2 regions of the Paenibacillus sp. FSL K6-1318 genome follow, and region 1 is predicted to be linked to the other one. Evidence: predicted binding sites of a transcription regulator. Region 1 holds the regulator's gene; the other holds the start of a gene.
The links. Region 1 encodes LexA, which represses DNA repair genes until DNA is damaged. Its sites were predicted from a motif close to CGAACATATGTTCG; they were not measured.
Positions count from the first base shown of each region.

Region 2: a site for LexA is predicted at 5,892-5,905, ahead of recA (recombinase RecA). Genes of this name have one in related genera too.

Region 1 covers NZ_CP150270.1:3,935,513-3,944,522, reverse strand. The annotation lists partial or broken gene NYE45_RS17285 (ATP-dependent DNA ligase) at 1-533, opposite strand, end outside; gene NYE45_RS17280 (HNH endonuclease signature motif containing protein) at 1,063-2,073, shown strand; gene NYE45_RS17275 (SMI1/KNR4 family protein) at 2,091-2,648, shown strand; gene NYE45_RS17270 (hypothetical protein) at 2,751-2,942, shown strand; gene NYE45_RS17265 (aldehyde dehydrogenase) at 3,492-4,793, shown strand; gene lexA (transcriptional repressor LexA) at 4,903-5,529, opposite strand; gene NYE45_RS17255 (LysM peptidoglycan-binding domain-containing protein) at 5,826-6,203, shown strand; gene NYE45_RS17250 (DUF896 domain-containing protein) at 6,299-6,508, shown strand; gene NYE45_RS17245 (hypothetical protein) at 6,635-7,144, shown strand; gene NYE45_RS17240 (HAD family hydrolase) at 7,173-7,964, shown strand; gene NYE45_RS17235 (ABC transporter permease subunit) at 8,523-9,010, shown strand, end outside.
Region 2 covers NZ_CP150270.1:2,506,603-2,515,612, reverse strand. The annotation lists gene NYE45_RS11260 (membrane dipeptidase) at 1-448, opposite strand, end outside; gene NYE45_RS11255 (stage V sporulation protein S) at 536-796, opposite strand; gene NYE45_RS11250 (TIGR00282 family metallophosphoesterase) at 914-1,708, opposite strand; gene rny (ribonuclease Y) at 1,872-3,413, opposite strand; gene NYE45_RS11240 (regulatory protein RecX) at 3,724-4,461, opposite strand; gene recA (recombinase RecA) at 4,758-5,822, opposite strand; gene NYE45_RS11230 (competence/damage-inducible protein A) at 6,065-7,321, opposite strand; gene pgsA (CDP-diacylglycerol--glycerol-3-phosphate 3-phosphatidyltransferase) at 7,430-8,017, opposite strand; gene NYE45_RS11220 (YajQ family cyclic di-GMP-binding protein) at 8,338-8,829, opposite strand; gene NYE45_RS11215 (hypothetical protein) at 8,984-9,010, opposite strand, start outside.

The sequences.
Region 1 (9,010 bases):
TGTACTGGCTGTCTTTGCGCTTGCCAACTACGCCTTCCATACCCATAGTCTCTATCTGAGTGTATAACTCCTTTCCAGCGCCTTCTATATGAGGCACAACTCCAAAGTTAGAGGAAGGGTGAGATAGACTGTGTAGGATCATCTTGCGTTCCATAAGAGGCAGCTTACGTAGATCCCGGCCTTGGTAAAAAAGAATATCAAATATGGCAAACGTGGCAGGCAGCTTCTTGATGAGCTGCTGAATCTTAGAGTGCTGACGTGTGCTAAATCGGCTCATCACAGCCTCGAAGTCATTCAGTCCGGTTTCGGGATCAGTGCAAGCAACCTCGCCGTCCAGGATAATATCAGAGTCAAACGGCAGAAGCAATTCAGGGTACTGACGAGTACAATCGTTATTGTGACGTGTGTATAACCGGACATTGCCGGACTGTTGCGAATATCAACCGGTGCCCGTCAACTTTAGGTTCATATATAAAATTCGAATGACTAAATGGACCCGATGCTGTTGCAAGTAAAATTGGACTGATAAACATAAAAACACCTCAATCCAATTATAGCGGTTTGCCATAAAGGACTGAGGCGGTAAGTTATGAGATATGTAATTTCAATTCTATGTCGTTTTTGCGGTGATTTCATCCAGAGTTAAATCTATATAAATAATTGATCTACCAAGATGCAGAGATCTTTTCCTGGAGCAGACCTAACTTTTCTAGAGCAAGAACTTTGTCATAAGTCTGATTGAAAAATCAAATATTAAATTTCCTGTTGCACTCATCCTCACCGATCAGACTCAGGTATAAACGTCGCCATATTACAGCTATACTTCCAGATATATCTCCATGTGTCTGAGTTGGGGATGAAAGGTACTGTTGGCATATTGTTAGTGGGGCTTATTTCTTTTATATGAAATACATAAGGGTATTAGGAATCAGTTATATATTAGTTAATAATGCCCATGGTTTATTATGGTAATTTAAAAGATAATAATATTTGTATCATCAGAAGCTTGAATGGAGGGTAGAAGGGCAGAAATATTATAATCCTTTGGAGGTAAGATAATTCATGAAACAACTATTAAGAAAGAACTTTGCCTTGTTATTAGCTTTAGCACTCGTGCTGGGACTTTTCCCTAATTCAATTAGTGCAGAAGAAGATAGCAATCCAAATAACAACGAGAATGCTATTTCATCTGAAATAAACCTTGATCCTGTTGTTGATCGTGATCTCGTTGATGATTTCAAGGAAAATAGTGATGTTCCTGACATTTACGGTACAACTCCAGAAACTACTTATACATTTGAAGTAAATGGAGAAACAATCCAACCAGGTGAGAGTATTTATATTTATTCCTCACCTGATATGCAACAGCCGTTAATTTCAACAGAAGCCAATTTAGCAGGAGTATCTGCAGCATCAGAAGTTTCTCCTGCTGCAGTGGGAGTAAATTCAATTGGTATCCAACCTGTTTTGAACCCACAGGGAGGCACAAGCAAGATTACTGCTGGATTGGGCGTTACAAAGGTAGTCGGTTCCAAACCTGTCTTAGTAGGTGTAAACTACGTTCTAAAAAAAGCTATGACTAGAGGAGGTACGCCACAAGTCATATCTAGAACCTCTGATAACATTACTTTCCCAGGACTTGGATCGTCGACTCAGAAAAACATTGCTTTATCAGGTGTAGGTTATTATTCGGTTACTTTTGAAGTAAGCGTACATTACCCGAAAGAAATTGTTCCTTTGGTATCTTCATCTTCAACGCTACTACTTAGTAAAACAGCTCGACCTTGGCCTGGGGACTATGTTGATAGCGTGTCCGGAAAAAGAATGACAGACCCAGTTAGTTTAACTTGGACAAAAGCTACTTCTCCTGTAAAATGGACAGATACAGAACGAAAAGCATTTAGATCATGGTATCAAACAACCTACAATGTACCCAATTATGATTGGAGCAATGTTGAGATCCACCACATTAAACCTAGAGAGTTTGGCGGAACTAACGCCAACAGTAATTTAATCCCTATTAAGAAAAACATCCATAAACTGTATTCAGCTTTTTTTGCTGGATATAAATAAGTAAAGGGGAAGTTGAAATGGACAAATCTGGAGTATTTCGGTTTCTTACAAGTCTGATCTTAAAAGTAGAAGAAGGAAAGACATTTTCTGTACTACGAGGAGATGGGGAACTTTATGAAGCGAACTTTGTTTTTAACAAACCTTCTCTTCAAGAAGATATTCAAAAGCTTGAAAATAAACATGCTATTAAGCTTTCCCGCGACATCGTTGAATTTCTGAAGATTAGTAACGGTGCCACATTGTTTGATACTGGGGATGGCGAATCGCTCATTGTTTATAGCCTAAGCGAAATGGATGAAGAAGCCGATTTCTATACTCCAGATGTGGTCCCTGGATTATTCCCATTGATAAAGTATGCAGGGGGGACTATTTTTCTTGACCCCAAGAAAGATGATAGGAACTTATTTTTAAATTCATCTGGTTCAGAATTTGATTATATGGGTCTTAATTTTGAAGAATTACTAGAATATTTTATTCGTAGTAACGGTAATTACTTTTGGGAATGGATGCCTTTGCTCGCTTGTAAAAATATTGATGAAGAAAAAGTGAGTTTTAAGGAATGGCTTGATATTTAACAATTTAAAATGAAGCCTCATTATTTGGATTTAAACTGATGGGGCTTTTTTCTTGTTGCGAAAAGAACATATGTTCTTATATAATGTACACGAGGTGATTAAATGCTATCGGATTATCAACGTAAGGTATTGCGGATCTTGTACAACTACAAAGGTGGGCGGCGGCGGTTTCCCACAATCCACGAACTGACTGTCAAAACGGGTAAGTATAAGCCAGACGTCATGGTTGCTCTGGACGCTCTTGTGGCTGCTGAATACATACATTGGGATGATAAGTCTGACACAGCACTCTAAACAGATTTGGACCATCATGAAATGCAGCGGATCAGTGAAATACTAGATGACTCTTTTATATAGAAGTAGTACAAGTTGATTTGATATTATGTAACTCTTTCTTCTAAGACCGCTCTCAGGAGTAGTTGTTGGATTAAAATCTGCTCGTTGTGAAGTTGTGGCCGGGAATGGATAAATCATTTGAAAGCAAATTGTCAAAACATATCCCCTGATTTTTCTTCATTTGCCCACGTAACATTTTTGTGTTTATCTGTGACCAAGGCTTACCTTTATAACAAACACATTCGTTCGTCGATTTAGATAATCGCAAAACTCACTTTTCATTAATGTTAAACTGTCTGAGGCCAAAAAATTTAAATCAAACTTCCTTAGAAATTCTGATAGCCACGAGAAAGGAATACTAGCATTCACACATTTAAAATTGCAAACATCGTCCAAATACATACAAATGGATGTTTCATTTGTATGTTGAAAGTTTCATATAGAAGAGGTATACTTTAATTAAATTTTGAACAATTTAATTTTAAATAATTAATTGGAGATGTTAATATGGATCAGGCAAAACAACTGGTGACAGAACAACGTGCATTTTTTTATACAGGTCAAACTAAAAATATCGAGCATCGGATTAATGCGCTTCAACAGCTTAGAAAAGGAATCGAAAAGTATCAGCAACGGATTCAAGATGCACTTCGGGCTGATCTGAATAAATCTGAGGCAGAAGCTTACGGTTCCGAGATTCGCATTGTGTTGGGTGAATTGGATTTCGCATTAGAGCACTTGCAGGAATGGGCTGCCCCAAGACAAGTCCCAACCAATTCGGCTATGCCGGATGGGGTGAGCACCATTTACCCGGAACCATACGGAGTGGCGCTTATTATAGCGCCTTGGAACTATCCCTTCCAACTCGCCTTCGGTCCACTGATTGGAGCAATTGCAGCCGGTAACTGTGCAGTTATCAAGCCATCTGAATTAACCCCAGCCGTATCTCGTCTGACGTATGATCTGATTCAGGAGATCTTCCCTCAGGAGTATATTGCAGTTATGGAAGGGGAGGTTGAGGCCAGCACAGCATTGTTGAAAGAGAAGTTTGATTATATTTTCTTCACAGGCAGCACAGGTGTTGGTCGCATTGTTATGAAGGCAGCTGCGGAGCACTTGACTCCTGTAACTCTTGAGTTGGGCGGCAAGAGCCCTGCTATTGTCCATAGCGATGCAGATCTGAAGCTGGTGGCCCAGCGTATTGTTCGTGGTAAGTTCCTGAATGCAGGGCAAACATGCGTTGCTCCGGATTACTTGCTTGTGCATGAACAAGTTCATGATGAATTGATCAATTTGATTAGCGCAGAGATCAAAGATAAATTTGGAGATGATGTGCTCCAGAACGCTGATTTCCCGCATATTGTCAACGCACGTAACTTCGATCGGTTATCGAAATTCCTCACAGATGGTAAAACTCTGATAGGTGGACGTTCTGTACGTGAGCAGTTGCTTATTGAGCCGACTGTACTTGGAAATGTGAACTGGGAATCACCTGTCATGCAAGAAGAGATCTTCGGTCCGATTCTTCCTGTATTTACGTACAGTGACCTCAACCCGATGCTGGATGAGATTGTTCGCCGGCCAAAACCATTGGCACTATATCTCTTCACACAGGATGAGCAACTTCAGGAACAGGTTCTGAATCAAGTGTCCTTCGGTGGTGGATGTATTAATGACACTCTTTCTCATATGACTTCACACTATCTCCCGTTTGGTGGTGTAGGAGAGAGCGGTATGGGCTCATATCACGGTCAACAGAGCTTTGATGTGTTCTCGCATCATAAGAGTGTTCTGAAACGTAGTGAATAATTAGCCGATAAAACAACATAAACATGAAAAAAGAGGTTGTCCTATTCATCAGGACAACCTCTTTTCGTATTTATTGCATTACATCTAGTTTTGTTACTCATGTTAAATATTAATGAATATCTCGGAAAAGGCCAATGACTTTACCCAGAATACTAACGTGTTTCAAACGTAAAGGTTCGAAGGTCGCATTCTCCGGTTGAAGGCGAATATGATCTTTCTCTTTATAGAACGTTTTCACTGTAGCTTCATCGTCTTCAGTCATTGCAACGACGATATCACCGTTATCAGCAGTTTGCTGTTGACGGACAATAACGTAATCTCCGTTAACGATTCCGGCTTCCACCATACTATCTCCGACTACCGAAAGCATGAACACTTTCTGTTCGCCTACATAATGCGTAGGAAGAGGGAAGTAGTCTTCAATGTTCTCGGTTGCAGTGATTGGAACACCCGCTGTAACCTTACCAACGACAGGAATACGTGCAACGCTATGAGCAAATTGATGAGAATGCTCCGATTCTTCCTGGCTCAAAAGCTCAATGGCTCTTGGCTTGGTAGGGTCGCGTCGGATCAAACCTTTTTTCTCCAAACGATCCAAATGTCCATGCACTGTTGAGCTGGAAGCCAGTCCAACCGCTTCACCAATTTCCCGTACGGAAGGAGGATACCCCTTCAACCGGACTTCATTTCGTATAAACTCCAGAATAGCCTGCTGCCTGCTGGATATCTTCGACATACCGTATCAACCCCATTTTAGTAACGTTTGGGAAAATTATAACATAGAACCTCCGTTCGTACAAACATAAGTTCTAAATAAAATGCCATTAAATCAGTGTTTTTTAACTTTCAGAACAGAATTTGTCCAAAAGTCGGAGCATAATACTGCAAATGCTTTGTAATTGGACTTCAATTCAGATATTTCGCCTTCGAAAAAGAAGCGAACAATTGTTCTAAAAACCTATTGAACAAAACAAACGTTCGTGTTATATTGATTCCAACAGATAGGAACAAACGTTTGGAGGCGGGTATTTAATGAGATATTCTACTTATCAAAGCATTTATGAACCGATGAATTCGGAACTGGTGAAGTCTAACATAGGGAACTACAAGAAGGTTTTAGCGCGTTTCAAAATTTCTTCATGGATGTTAAAGATTGTGATTACCTCTTTAATTATATTTATTGGATGCAGCACCGTTTTAACTGTATTTGCTGGCAATGAAAATGATGTGCTTCCCGGAGGAAAGATAGCCGTTTCACAAGGGGAAACATTATGGAGTATTTCTTTGGAACATAAACCGACGAATATGGATACACGTATTTATATAGAAGCAATTAAGAAAGTGAATCAACTTCAGACGACTTCGATCCAAGTGGGACAAGTATTAGCTCTACCGCAATTTTCAGAATAAAATGCACATCAATGCGTGTTAGTGCGTGTCAGCTTGACAAGCTGCCTTTATCATGGCAAAGTTAATATGACTTTGTATTTTTGGAGGGGACAAGCTTGGATATAGATAGTCTGGTAGCACGCATTAACGAATTGGCTCGTAAGCAAAAGTCCACTGGTTTGTCGGAGGAAGAACTTGCTGAACGTGCCGAGCTAAGAGAGATTTATTTGAGTAATATTCGCAGCAATTTCAGACAGCAACTGGATACCATTGAGATTGTTGATGATGAGAATGACAAAGGCCACCAAGGCAAACTCAAACACTAACGAAACCTAATGATATCATTTATGATATTTAGGTTTCTTCCTGTTATTTTGAGTGTGCAATTTATAGGGGGAAATGTTGGTTTACAGTTATGTAAGCCGATACAAAGACACATAAGGGGGATTCTCATGTCGCGTTCGTTCGAGAGAACGGTTAAGAAAAATTCCAAGCAGTTAAATCAGCAACGCAAAAAAAGTGGTCAACCAATTACAGGTACACCAGGTGAAGAAGTTTTTAAAGGACGCAGCCTGTTGTTCCCTATATTTTTGATCGGTCTCGCCTTTTTGTATCTGTTTATGAGCACATTTCTTGTACAAGCTCCAATGACAACTTGGGACTGGGTGACCATGCTGCTTTACGTATTTTTGGCAGTCATCTTCATGCTTCGTCGTCCGTACATCAAGATTAGCAGTAATCGGATTATTACGACGAAGGGTAACCGTGAACGTTCAATCGGAGTTGACGATATCGTCAAATTCAGAATTGAACCAGGTACAATTGTTATCGAACATAACAGTCGGGGTAAAAGATGGGTGTTTACCAAGTTATTGAACCGCTACGATACAGATGCGATTGCAGAACGTTTGTTGAAGTTTGCAAAAGCACACCAGATCACCGTGGAAACCGTCGAAAAGTAATTATTGCATAAAGGGGTAGATGATCGGAATGGCGTTAAAAGCGATTTTGTTCGACCTAGATGATACTTTATTATGGGATGAGCGTAGTGTTCGAGAAGCTTTTCATGAGACTTGTCTAATCGCAGCGCAAGAGACTGGGGTTAAACCGGAAGAACTTGAAGAAGCCGTTCGTAACGAGGCACGTGGACTGTATGAATCATATGAGACCTTTCCTTTTACCAAAATGATTGGAATCAATCCGTTTGAAGGCCTATGGGCTAACTTTACTGGTGGGGATCAACCTGAGTTCCGTCAGTTGGAACAGCTTGCTCCTGTTTACCGTAAAGAATCCTGGCGTCGTGGCTTGTTGAAGTTGGGTGTAGATCGGGAAGATCTTGCTGAACAGCTTGCCTCGCAGTTTGGAGTAGAACGGAGATCCAGACCCCATGTGTACGAAGAAACGATGGATACCTTGCGTAAGTTGCAAGGAAAGTACAAACTTTTGTTGTTAACGAACGGTTGTCCTGCTTTGCAACAAGAGAAGTTGGACGGTGTGCCTGAATTGACTCCTTTCTTTGATGAGATTATTATCTCGGGTAACTTTGGAAAAGGAAAGCCGGATCCCTCCATATTTGAACATGCTTTGAGTAAACTGGGTGTTAAACCTGAAGAGAGCATGATGGTTGGAGACAAGTTGACGACTGATATTCGTGGTGCTTTATCATCTGGCATCCAATCCGTATGGATTAACCGTGAGCATAAGACCAACAATGAAACGTATGCGCCTGACCATGAAATAACGCATTTATCTGAACTGGATCAGCTTATAGCTAATTTCTGAGCAGATCAGCTATAACATCTTTCCTCAGCACCCTGAAACATTGGAAGCTTCAATGAACGATGATGTCGTTCGTGAAGTTACCAATGTTTTTTATTTGGGTAGGTTGGCTAATTTACCTTGTTAAATGAGATATCAATTTTATTTGCTAAAAGTTATTGAAATTAGGGGGAAGCTGGATTAGAATATAACTAACATACTAGTATGACTAGCATTTAGATTGTTCCTAAAGCAATTTCTTTTGACTTAATTCATTTGAATGGAAGCAGGAGTTGTTGCTTATTATTTTCGACGTATTGTAAGCGCTTCAAATGCTTTTAAACACCTTATTTTGATTTGGAGATCATACCACCTATTAAGTGCTAATGAATGATGTGAAGCACTTTGGATTGTGTGATTCTACATAACATATTAAAATGACATCGCTTACATTTAGCTACTATCTATTTCGCAGTGGGGGTGAAGTTGAGGGATTGGTTGTCTTCTACAAAAAGAAGAAGCGATGGGAGTTGTACATGAATTCGTTTTTACCTATCAAGTCCTGGATCGGAGTGAAAACACATGGAGTCGGAAACCGCTAAAACAACACTAACCATGACATCTTTACGTAAAGAGAGCAGACTACGAACCGCAGCAACCTTGTTCCGCAAAGACTGGCAGCTGTATTCACTATTAATCCTTCCCATCATCTACCTCATTATTTTTAAATATGGACCGATGATTGGTAATGTGATTGCCTTCAGACGTTTTGTTCCGGGGGGCAGTATATTTGGAGAAACATGGGTTGGATTAAGATACTTCAAAATGTTTATTGAAGACCCTACCTTCTGGAGAGTATTCGGTAATACACTGATGTTGGGCGGACTCGCGTTGCTCTTTACATTCCCGGTTCCCATCATTTTTGCCTTGATGCTTAACGAAGTGAAGAGTAAACGATTCAAAAAGTTTGTACAGACCGCGTCTTATCTGCCTCACTTCCTGTCCATCGTTATCGTTGCGGGTATGATCCTGCAGCTGACAGCAGTGAATGGTTCCATTAATGGACTGGT
Region 2 (9,010 bases), 1.4 Mb from region 1:
TTACTCCGTCAGCCGCCCAATTGGCATAATTCCACGTAAGTCCAATGATTCGAACACCCATCTGATAACATAACTCCAGATAGAACAGGTTGCCCTCCAGACCGTCCACGCCCTCCAGTGTGATTAATCCCCACGGATCCTCTGTTTGCCCCACCTGAGCCACCTGTTCGCGCCATAACAACGTCTGCGTGCCGCCAAGTCGCTCCTGACTCCTCTCTACGCGCTTACGATAGATCTCCAACTGCCCCATCACATGTTCAAACTTACCTCTGCCAAGTACTTCAGGTAAATAGATGGCGAATGCCTGTAATCCGACTTTACCCTCTTTCAAGCGTTTCAAATTCACATCCAGTTGTGTAGAATCTTCGAACGAAAGAGCTGGCTGCATCAATATTTTGCTCAGTGCATCACAGTGAAAATCAGCTACGCGCCAATCAGACACGGACATCTTAAACCCTCCTCCATATTTTGTTACAAAAAACGCAAAAAAACCTGTCTACATCATCGTAAACAGGTTCAATGCATACTGCATGTATTATCTGGGCTCCACAATCAGCTTAATGGCCGTTCGGTCCTCGCCGTCGATCACAATGTCTGTAAAAGCTGGAATACAAATCAGGTCAACTCCGCTTGGTGCTACAAATCCCCGGGCTATCGCTACCGCTTTAATGGCTTGGTTCAGTGCTCCCGCTCCAATTGCCTGCAGTTCAGCATTTCCACGTTCACGAAGAACCCCTGCAAGAGCGCCGGCTACAGAATTAGGATTGGACTTTGCTGAAACTTTTAATACATCCATGGTAAGTACCTCCCTGGGAATGTTGAAAGTTTGTTTCCACTTACTAGATGTTATTCGCGGGAGGCAAAAAAATTCCTTCTTTTTAGACGGGTTTCCCTGCAAAATGGGACAATACCCCTATTCCATGCGCCACTCGTCCTCCATCAGACGAATTTTTTCGATGCGTGTTGCCGCACCTGTAGCTTCATCAATTTCTACTAAGACACCATGGAAATGCCATTTGCCATCATCCACAACGAAACGTACAGGGAGCTGGGTGTAGAACTTGCGCAGCACGGCCTCACGCTCCATGCCCAATATGCCATCACGCGGCCCTACCATGCCCGCATCCGTCAAGTAAGCCGTTCCTCCAGGCAAAATCCGATCATCGTTACTCTGTACATGCGTATGTGTACCTACAACGAGCGACGCGCGTCCATCCAAATGCCATCCCATGGCAATCTTCTCTGACGTCGCTTCGGCATGCATATCGACCAGAATACATTTATAATCCTGGCGTAGCTCGTCTACAATCTCATCAGCCACACGGAATGGACAATCCAGGGCAGGCAGGAACGTTCTTCCTTGCAGATTGACAATGGCCAACTCTTTGCCCTCACCTTTGACTACTGTGTATCCTCGTCCTGGTGTTCCTGGTGGAAAGTTCGCTGGACGAATCATGCGCGGCTCATCATCTATAAAATCAAAAATATCCTTATTGTCCCAGGTATGATTACCAAGTGTAATACCATGTACACCCCAGTTGAAAAACTCATTTGCGATCGCACCGGTAATTCCGCGACCTGCTGCCGCATTTTCACCATTTACAATGACCACATGTGGTTTATACTTCGATTTCAGGTACGGTAAATTTTCCTTTAATGCCTTACGTCCCACGTTGCCTACAATGTCACCAATAAACAAAACTTTCATTGATTACTGCCTCCTCAATTCCTGCAAAGTCCTCTTACTTCGAATGTTGAACCTTTGCAGGACTCTATCTCATGCTCCATGATGTGTATTTCGTACAAAAAGCCTTTAACAGGCTATCAACAGGAAAAGTGGCCCACTACTGCGGCCACTTTTCCGTAATGCTCTATTTTGCGTATTCAACCGCACGGGTTTCCCGGATGACGGTGACTTTGATGTGACCCGGATAGTCGAGTTCATTCTCAATCATCTTCGTGATGTCACGGGCCAAGCGGAAGGCTTCAGCATCATCGATCTTCTCAGGCTGTACCATAACGCGAACTTCGCGTCCGGCCTGAATGGCATACGATTTCTCGACACCTTCGAAGGATTCCGAAATCTCTTCCAGCTTCTCCAGTCGTTTGATATACGTTTCCAGCGTTTCGCGGCGTGCGCCTGGTCTTGCTGCGGAGAGCGCATCTGCTGCGCCAACCAACATGGCAATGACCGAAGTCGCTTCGCAATCTCCGTGATGGGACGCGATACTGTTGATTACAACCGGATGTTCTTTGTATTTCTTCGCCAGTTCCACGCCAATTTCGACGTGTGATCCTTCCACTTCGTGATCCAGCGCTTTACCGATGTCATGCAATAGACCTGCACGTCTTGCCAGAGTTACGTCTTCTCCGAGTTCGCCAGCCATCAGTCCAGCCAGATAAGCGACTTCCATGGAATGTTTCAAGACGTTCTGACCGTAGCTTGTACGGAACTTCAACCGGCCCAAAATTTTGATCAGATCCGGATGCAGACCATGCACGCCCACTTCAAAGGTAGCTTGCTCACCGTATTCACGGATGCGCTCATCCACTTCTTTGCGGGATTTCTCAACCATCTCTTCAATCCGTGCCGGGTGAATACGTCCATCAGCCACCAGTTTCTCCAGTGCAGTACGGGCGATCTCACGGCGAATCGGGTCAAAGCCCGACAGAATAACAGCTTCTGGCGTATCATCGATAATGAGGTCAATCCCTGTAAGGGTTTCAAGCGCACGGATGTTACGTCCTTCACGACCGATAATCCGTCCTTTCATTTCTTCATTTGGCAGGGTAACAACAGATACCGTTGTTTCCGCTACGTGGTCAGCCGCACAACGTTGGATGGCGAGTGTAATAATCTCGCGGGACTTTTTGTCCGCTTCTTCCTTCGCTTGTTGTTCAATGTCCTTGATCATTTGAGCCGTCTCATGACGAACTTCCTGTTCTACGTTGGACAGTATGATACTGCGTGCGTCTTCCATAGTGAGGTTGGATATACGTTCCAGCTCCGTCACCTGGTTTTTGTAGATCATTTCGATCTGCTGTTGTGTCTCATCAATTCGTTTCTCTTTGTTAGCCACTTGCTCTTCTTTACGTTCGAGTGATTCCAATTTTTTATCCAGCGACTCTTCTTTTTGCAACAATCGTCTTTCTTGTCGTTGAATTTCATTCCGACGTTCACGAGTGTCTTTTTCAGCCTCGGCGCGAATGCGATGAATTTCATCCTTCGCTTCCAGCACCGTTTCTTTCTTCAGTGCTTCTGCCTCTTTCTTCGCGTTCTCCACGATTTGTACGGCAGCTTGTTCCGCACTAGAGATTTTAGCCTCTGCAAGAGATTTGCGAATAAAATATCCTACTCCGAACCCAATGAATAGCGCGGCTGCAACGAGAGCGATCGTGATTGCAATTTCCATACTGTTCACCTCCTCGTTGGTTCCTCCAAGGCATTCCTTGGGTCAATTTGCAGTTTTCAAACCTTACATATTTTTGGGAATAACGAATACTCACGGCGATCCCCCGCCGATTTTCATTTCACATGTACATGTTTCCACGTACTATTCACTGTTTCCAGCGAACCCATAATTAAGAATGGTATAAATCTTAAGAAACCGAAACCGCTTTTTTGGAAGGAAAAAGGGTTGTCCATTTCTTACAGACTCATGTCCATTTTAGTATTTGACGAAAGAAATTGTCAAGAGAATGCAGTATAGAGACTCCAGTCTGCTAATCCCATAACAACGCTTCGTCATCTTCAGGGTCCACAGCCTCATCTTCTTCAATTAAACAATTCACGACCCGGCGCACCATATCCATTGAAAAACCACGTCTCATCAGGAAGGGAAGCGTTTTATGTTTCTTCTCTTTGACGTCCCCTTTGACCTGATTCCATTTTTTGCGTCCGGCGCTCAAAGCAGTCTCAAATTCCGCATCCGCACTTACACCTTCCAGTGCTTCAACAATGAGATCATTGGCAATGCCCTTTTGACGCAGCTCTTGCCTTATCCACAGTTTTCCCTTCCGCTTGCCCTCCATACGCTGTCTTGTCCATTCCTTCGCAAATAGATCGTCATCCACCAGGTTCTCCCGCTCAAGCCGATCCAGCGCCTCTTCAATCAAAGGTGCGGCAAACTCCTTCTGACGAAGTTTCTGACTTAATTCATGACGTGTACGCGGCTTATGCTCCAGAAAGCGCAGAGACTGTGCATACGTCCGCTGCCGCTCGTCCGCTACGATGATTTCCTCCAGATCCTTCTTCATAAACGTATTACCTTGCGTCATCCTGTATTTAATCATCACATCTTCAAGAACCGTAATGGAGTGGATGCCAAAAGTAATTCGATAACGAGCTTGCCTACTCTTCGTGCGTTCTACCCGTGTAATCGTAAGTTCTTCATTATCCGGAAATTGGGAGAGGCCGTCCCGTTCTGCTTCTTCATATAAATCCTCGTCATGTTGATCCATTCAGGTCTCCCCTTTCATAACACATTTTCATGCTAACTACACTAAGCGCATCTTAACAGAAGACAGCGGACGCTAACACAAAAGGCCGGGAACTCAGCCCGGCCTTTATCTCCACAGTCACCTCTGACAGTCAGCGTGCCAACAGCCCCTGTCCACTGGGACAGGGGCTGTTGGACAGCGAGAGCACTCCCACCATAATTCCTTATCCAGATCGAGCCAAACTCAATCAGGCAAGTTTACGGAGTCCAGAGGGCAACGCCCTCCGGGCCCTCCCCACAAGGGAGGGTTTGGGAGGATTACTCGTTGATTTCAAACAGTTCTTGTTCTTCTTCTGCTTCTTTTTGTTGCTCTTCACTAGTTGGCGCAGGAACTGCAGTAGTCAAGTTACTAGCTACACGAATCTTTTGTTCAATGATTTCAGCAATGTCTTTATGCTCTTTCATGAACTGCTTCGCGTTCTCACGTCCTTGTCCTAAACGCTCGCCTTCGTATGAGTACCATGCACCACTTTTATTAACGATGTCCAGCTCTGTACCAATGTCAATGATACTGCCTTCTCTCGAGATACCCTCACCATACATGATATCCACTTCCGCTTGTTTAAACGGAGGTGCTACTTTGTTTTTCACAACTTTAATACGAGTACGGTTACCAATCATGTCATTGCCTGATTTGATACTCTCAATACGACGTACATCCAGACGTACTGTGGAATAAAACTTCAGAGCACGACCACCAGGTGTTGTTTCCGGGTTACCAAACATAACGCCGACTTTCTCACGAAGCTGGTTGATGAAGATTGCAATTGTTTTGGATTTGCTGATTGCACCAGACAATTTACGTAGCGCCTGAGACATCAAACGCGCTTGCAAACCGACGTGTGAATCACCCATTTCGCCTTCAATCTCTGCTTTTGGAACCAATGCAGCTACGGAGTCAATAACGACGATATCTACTGCACCACTGCGTACAAGAGCTTCTGCAATTTCCAGCCCTTGCTCACCCGTATCTGGCTGAGATAGAAGCAATTCGTCAATGTTAACACCCAATTTGCTTGCATATTGAGGATCAAGAGCATGCTCGGCATCGATAAATGCTGCTTGTCCACCAACACGTTGTACTTCAGCAATCGCATGCAATGCGACAGTTGTTTTACCTGAAGATTCAGGTCCATATATTTCAACAATACGGCCTTTAGGCAAGCCGCCTGTTCCTAATGCAATATCCAAAGCCAAGGAACCACTGGGAATAATTTCCACGTTCATATGAGTGGACTCACCCAGTTTCATGATGGATCCTTTACCAAATTGCTTCTCTATTTGACGGAGCGCCATATCAAGCGCGGCACGACGGTCTGACAATAAGCTCACACCCTTTACTGTTTATAAGATAATGATACCTTGTTTTAACACGTTTGCCAAGCTTTTTTTCGAACATACATTCGTTTTTTTGTGAAGGCCGAGGCGCCTCTTCCTCAAAGAAACTTTCCATTAAACAGAAAAAAGAACCGTAAACAAGGCTGCAAAGCCTAATTCTACGGTTCTTCCGTCTTCCTTAATTATACTTGCTTGGAACTGCAAATGCAATCCATGTGGTTAACTAATCAATCCATTGCCACAAGTTTTTGCCATAAGCGATAGAGAATCGCTTTAGCTGAACGAATGCGAACCGTCTCACGATTACCATTGATGCGCAGCTCATGAATTTCCGTCTCTTTTCCACGTTCAGCAAGAGCGATGAAGACAAGTCCAGGTGGCTTGCGTTCCGAATATCCCGGTCCAGCTACACCGGTAACGGCCAGGCCAAAATCAGCATCGCCAATCATGCGGATCTGCTCAGCAAGCACTTTAGCAACCTCTGGACTTACCGCGCCAGGTGCATCTTCACCTTCCAGGTAATCATGAGGCACATTCAGCAGCTTTTCTTTAATTTCATTGGAGTAACACACAATTCCGCCTTTAAGCATCGACGCACTTCCGGGTACAGAAGTCAGACTTTGCATGACAAGCCCTCCTGTACAGCTCTCCGCTGCGCTAAGCGTCAGACCCATGTCAGACATCATAGTTACAATGGTGTACTCTATAGGCACATCCTCGTTCGCGTAGAGATGTTCTGTCAAACGTTCCCGAATCTGGACTTCCATCGCATCCAGCTTCAGCTTCGCCTCTCCCTCACTCGCGGCCTTGGTGGAGACACGTACTGTAACTTCGCCTTCGCTCGCGTAAGGAGCAATCGTAGGGTCTGTCTGCGCGTCAATCAGGTCCAGAAGTCGATCCTCCAGAGCAGATTCACCAATACCTGCGAATTTGAGCATTCGGGAGTAGATCGGCATCTCTTCTGTGAGTACATGCTGGAACAGCCAAGGCTTGACTTCCTGTTCAAACATTGGGATTAGCTCTTTAGGTGGTCCAGGCATCACCACATAATATTTATCATTGTCAGAGATTGCATTCCCTGCCGCAAGGCCTGTTTCATTGGCCAGAGGTGTCCCGCCATCAATAACGATCGCCTGACGTCGGTTATTCTCTGTCATATCGACATTTCGATCTCTGAAAAAGCTCTCGATTTTGTCCATAGCCATTCGATCGATATGCAATTTCCGGTTAAGAACAGCTGCAAGCGCATCCTTGGTCAGATCATCTTGGGTAGGCCCAATGCCGCCGGAAAATAAAATAACGTCTGCACGGCCCTGCGCAATGCGAATGGCTTCACTGAGCCGATTCAGGTTGTCCCCAACCACCGTTTGGAAATATACATCGATCCCCATCGCAGCCAATTCACGGGATAGGTATCTGGCATTGGTATTGACGATTTGTCCAAGCAGCAGCTCTGTGCCAACTGCAATGATTTCTGCCTTCATTGAGCATCCTCCTGTACACGTGGTGAGTGATCAAAGGGCAATAGGATAAATTCCTATTGCCCCTGACCCAATGCTTCCTTCTTGATTACCCATTTTAAAAGCAAACCATTATGCTTTTGTTAAATGAAGCAGGTTTTTGTTTTTGATAAAGTAATCGATACCCGACCAGATGGTAATAAGCGCTGCTGCCCATACCGCGATAATATCGACGTGAATACCCGTGTATGAAAACGGGAAATTGTTCAACAGCAACAGCACAATCGCCACAATCTGCACTACCGTTTTCAGCTTGCCCCATGCACTGGCGGCGACAACCGAACCATCCAGCAATGCAATTTGACGCAAGCCGGTAACTGCAAACTCACGACTAATAATAACAACTGCAATCCAGGAATCCAGCTTGCCCATCTCCACAAGCGAGATCAATACTGCAGTAACCAACAGCTTGTCTGCTAGTGGATCAAGCAGTTTTCCCAGATTGGTAACCATGTTATTTTTCCGCGCAAGGTATCCGTCAATTCCATCTGTGCTTGCAGCGATGATAAAAATAACAGCAGCAATCAGTTGATTATACGGAAGCGAAAAGCTTCCAAGCTGAAGCGGCTCTGGATAAAATGGAAAATCCACGAGCAGGAACACCATCAAAAAAGGGATTAAGCAAATTCGTGCAAGCGTAATCCGGTTGGGTAAATTCACAAGACGCCCTCCCTCATATCCTCCATTACTCCAAACATTCATCATAATCCCGTTATCATCATCCGGAACATGAAATGTACAGTTTCAATGTCAATCCAAATTAACATGATCCCACTATGTAGAAACGCAAAAAATAAAGTCAACCGCTCAAAAGCAAAACCGCTTTAAACGTCCCGGTGACTTCCAGAAGATGTACTGCTTTTCACAAAGTCAGCAAACGATGAGGACTGGACTTGATGCATGACTGCCAGCAATGCACACTTAGTATAATATACGCCCAATAGCGTGTCAAAAAACACTTTTGCTACAAAAAGGCCATATTACTTGAAATTTGTATATTGCAAATCCAGAGGCAGGTTAGCACCGTTTAACAGCTGCATTACTGCTTGCAAATCATTTTTACTCTTACCAGTTACCCGCAGCTGGTCTCCCTGAATCTGACTCTTCACTTTCATCTTGGAGTCCCGAATAAGAATATTGATTTTCTTGGCGATGTCCTGATCAATCCCCTGTTTGAAATTCAAACGCTGGCGGACTGTACCAGAAGACGCTGGCTCCACTTTGGCATAATCAATGTTTTTCAATGGTAGACCACGCTTCGCCATTTTGGATTGCAGCACATCAATGACAGCCTTGAGTTTGGTCTCATCATCAGATACGATCGTTAACGCATCCTTATCCAGTTTCAGACTGCTTTTGCTGCCCTTGAAGTCATAACGAGTGCCAATTTCCTTCTCGGTTTGTGTAACGGCATTTGTCAGTTCTTGCAAGTCCATTTTGGACACGATATCAAATGAATTTTCTGAACTCAAACCAGTCACCCTTTCAGTTAATCGTATGTTCTGTAACATTATAGAGGATACCTTAAGCAAAAGTCTAATTTCAAGCCATTTTGTACAAAGAAAAAAGCATTTTTGGTTTCCACTTGAGGTGGTTGCCAAAAATGCTTGCTGGTCCAGCTTCCAACTAATAGCGGCTACGGTTGGGCTGTCT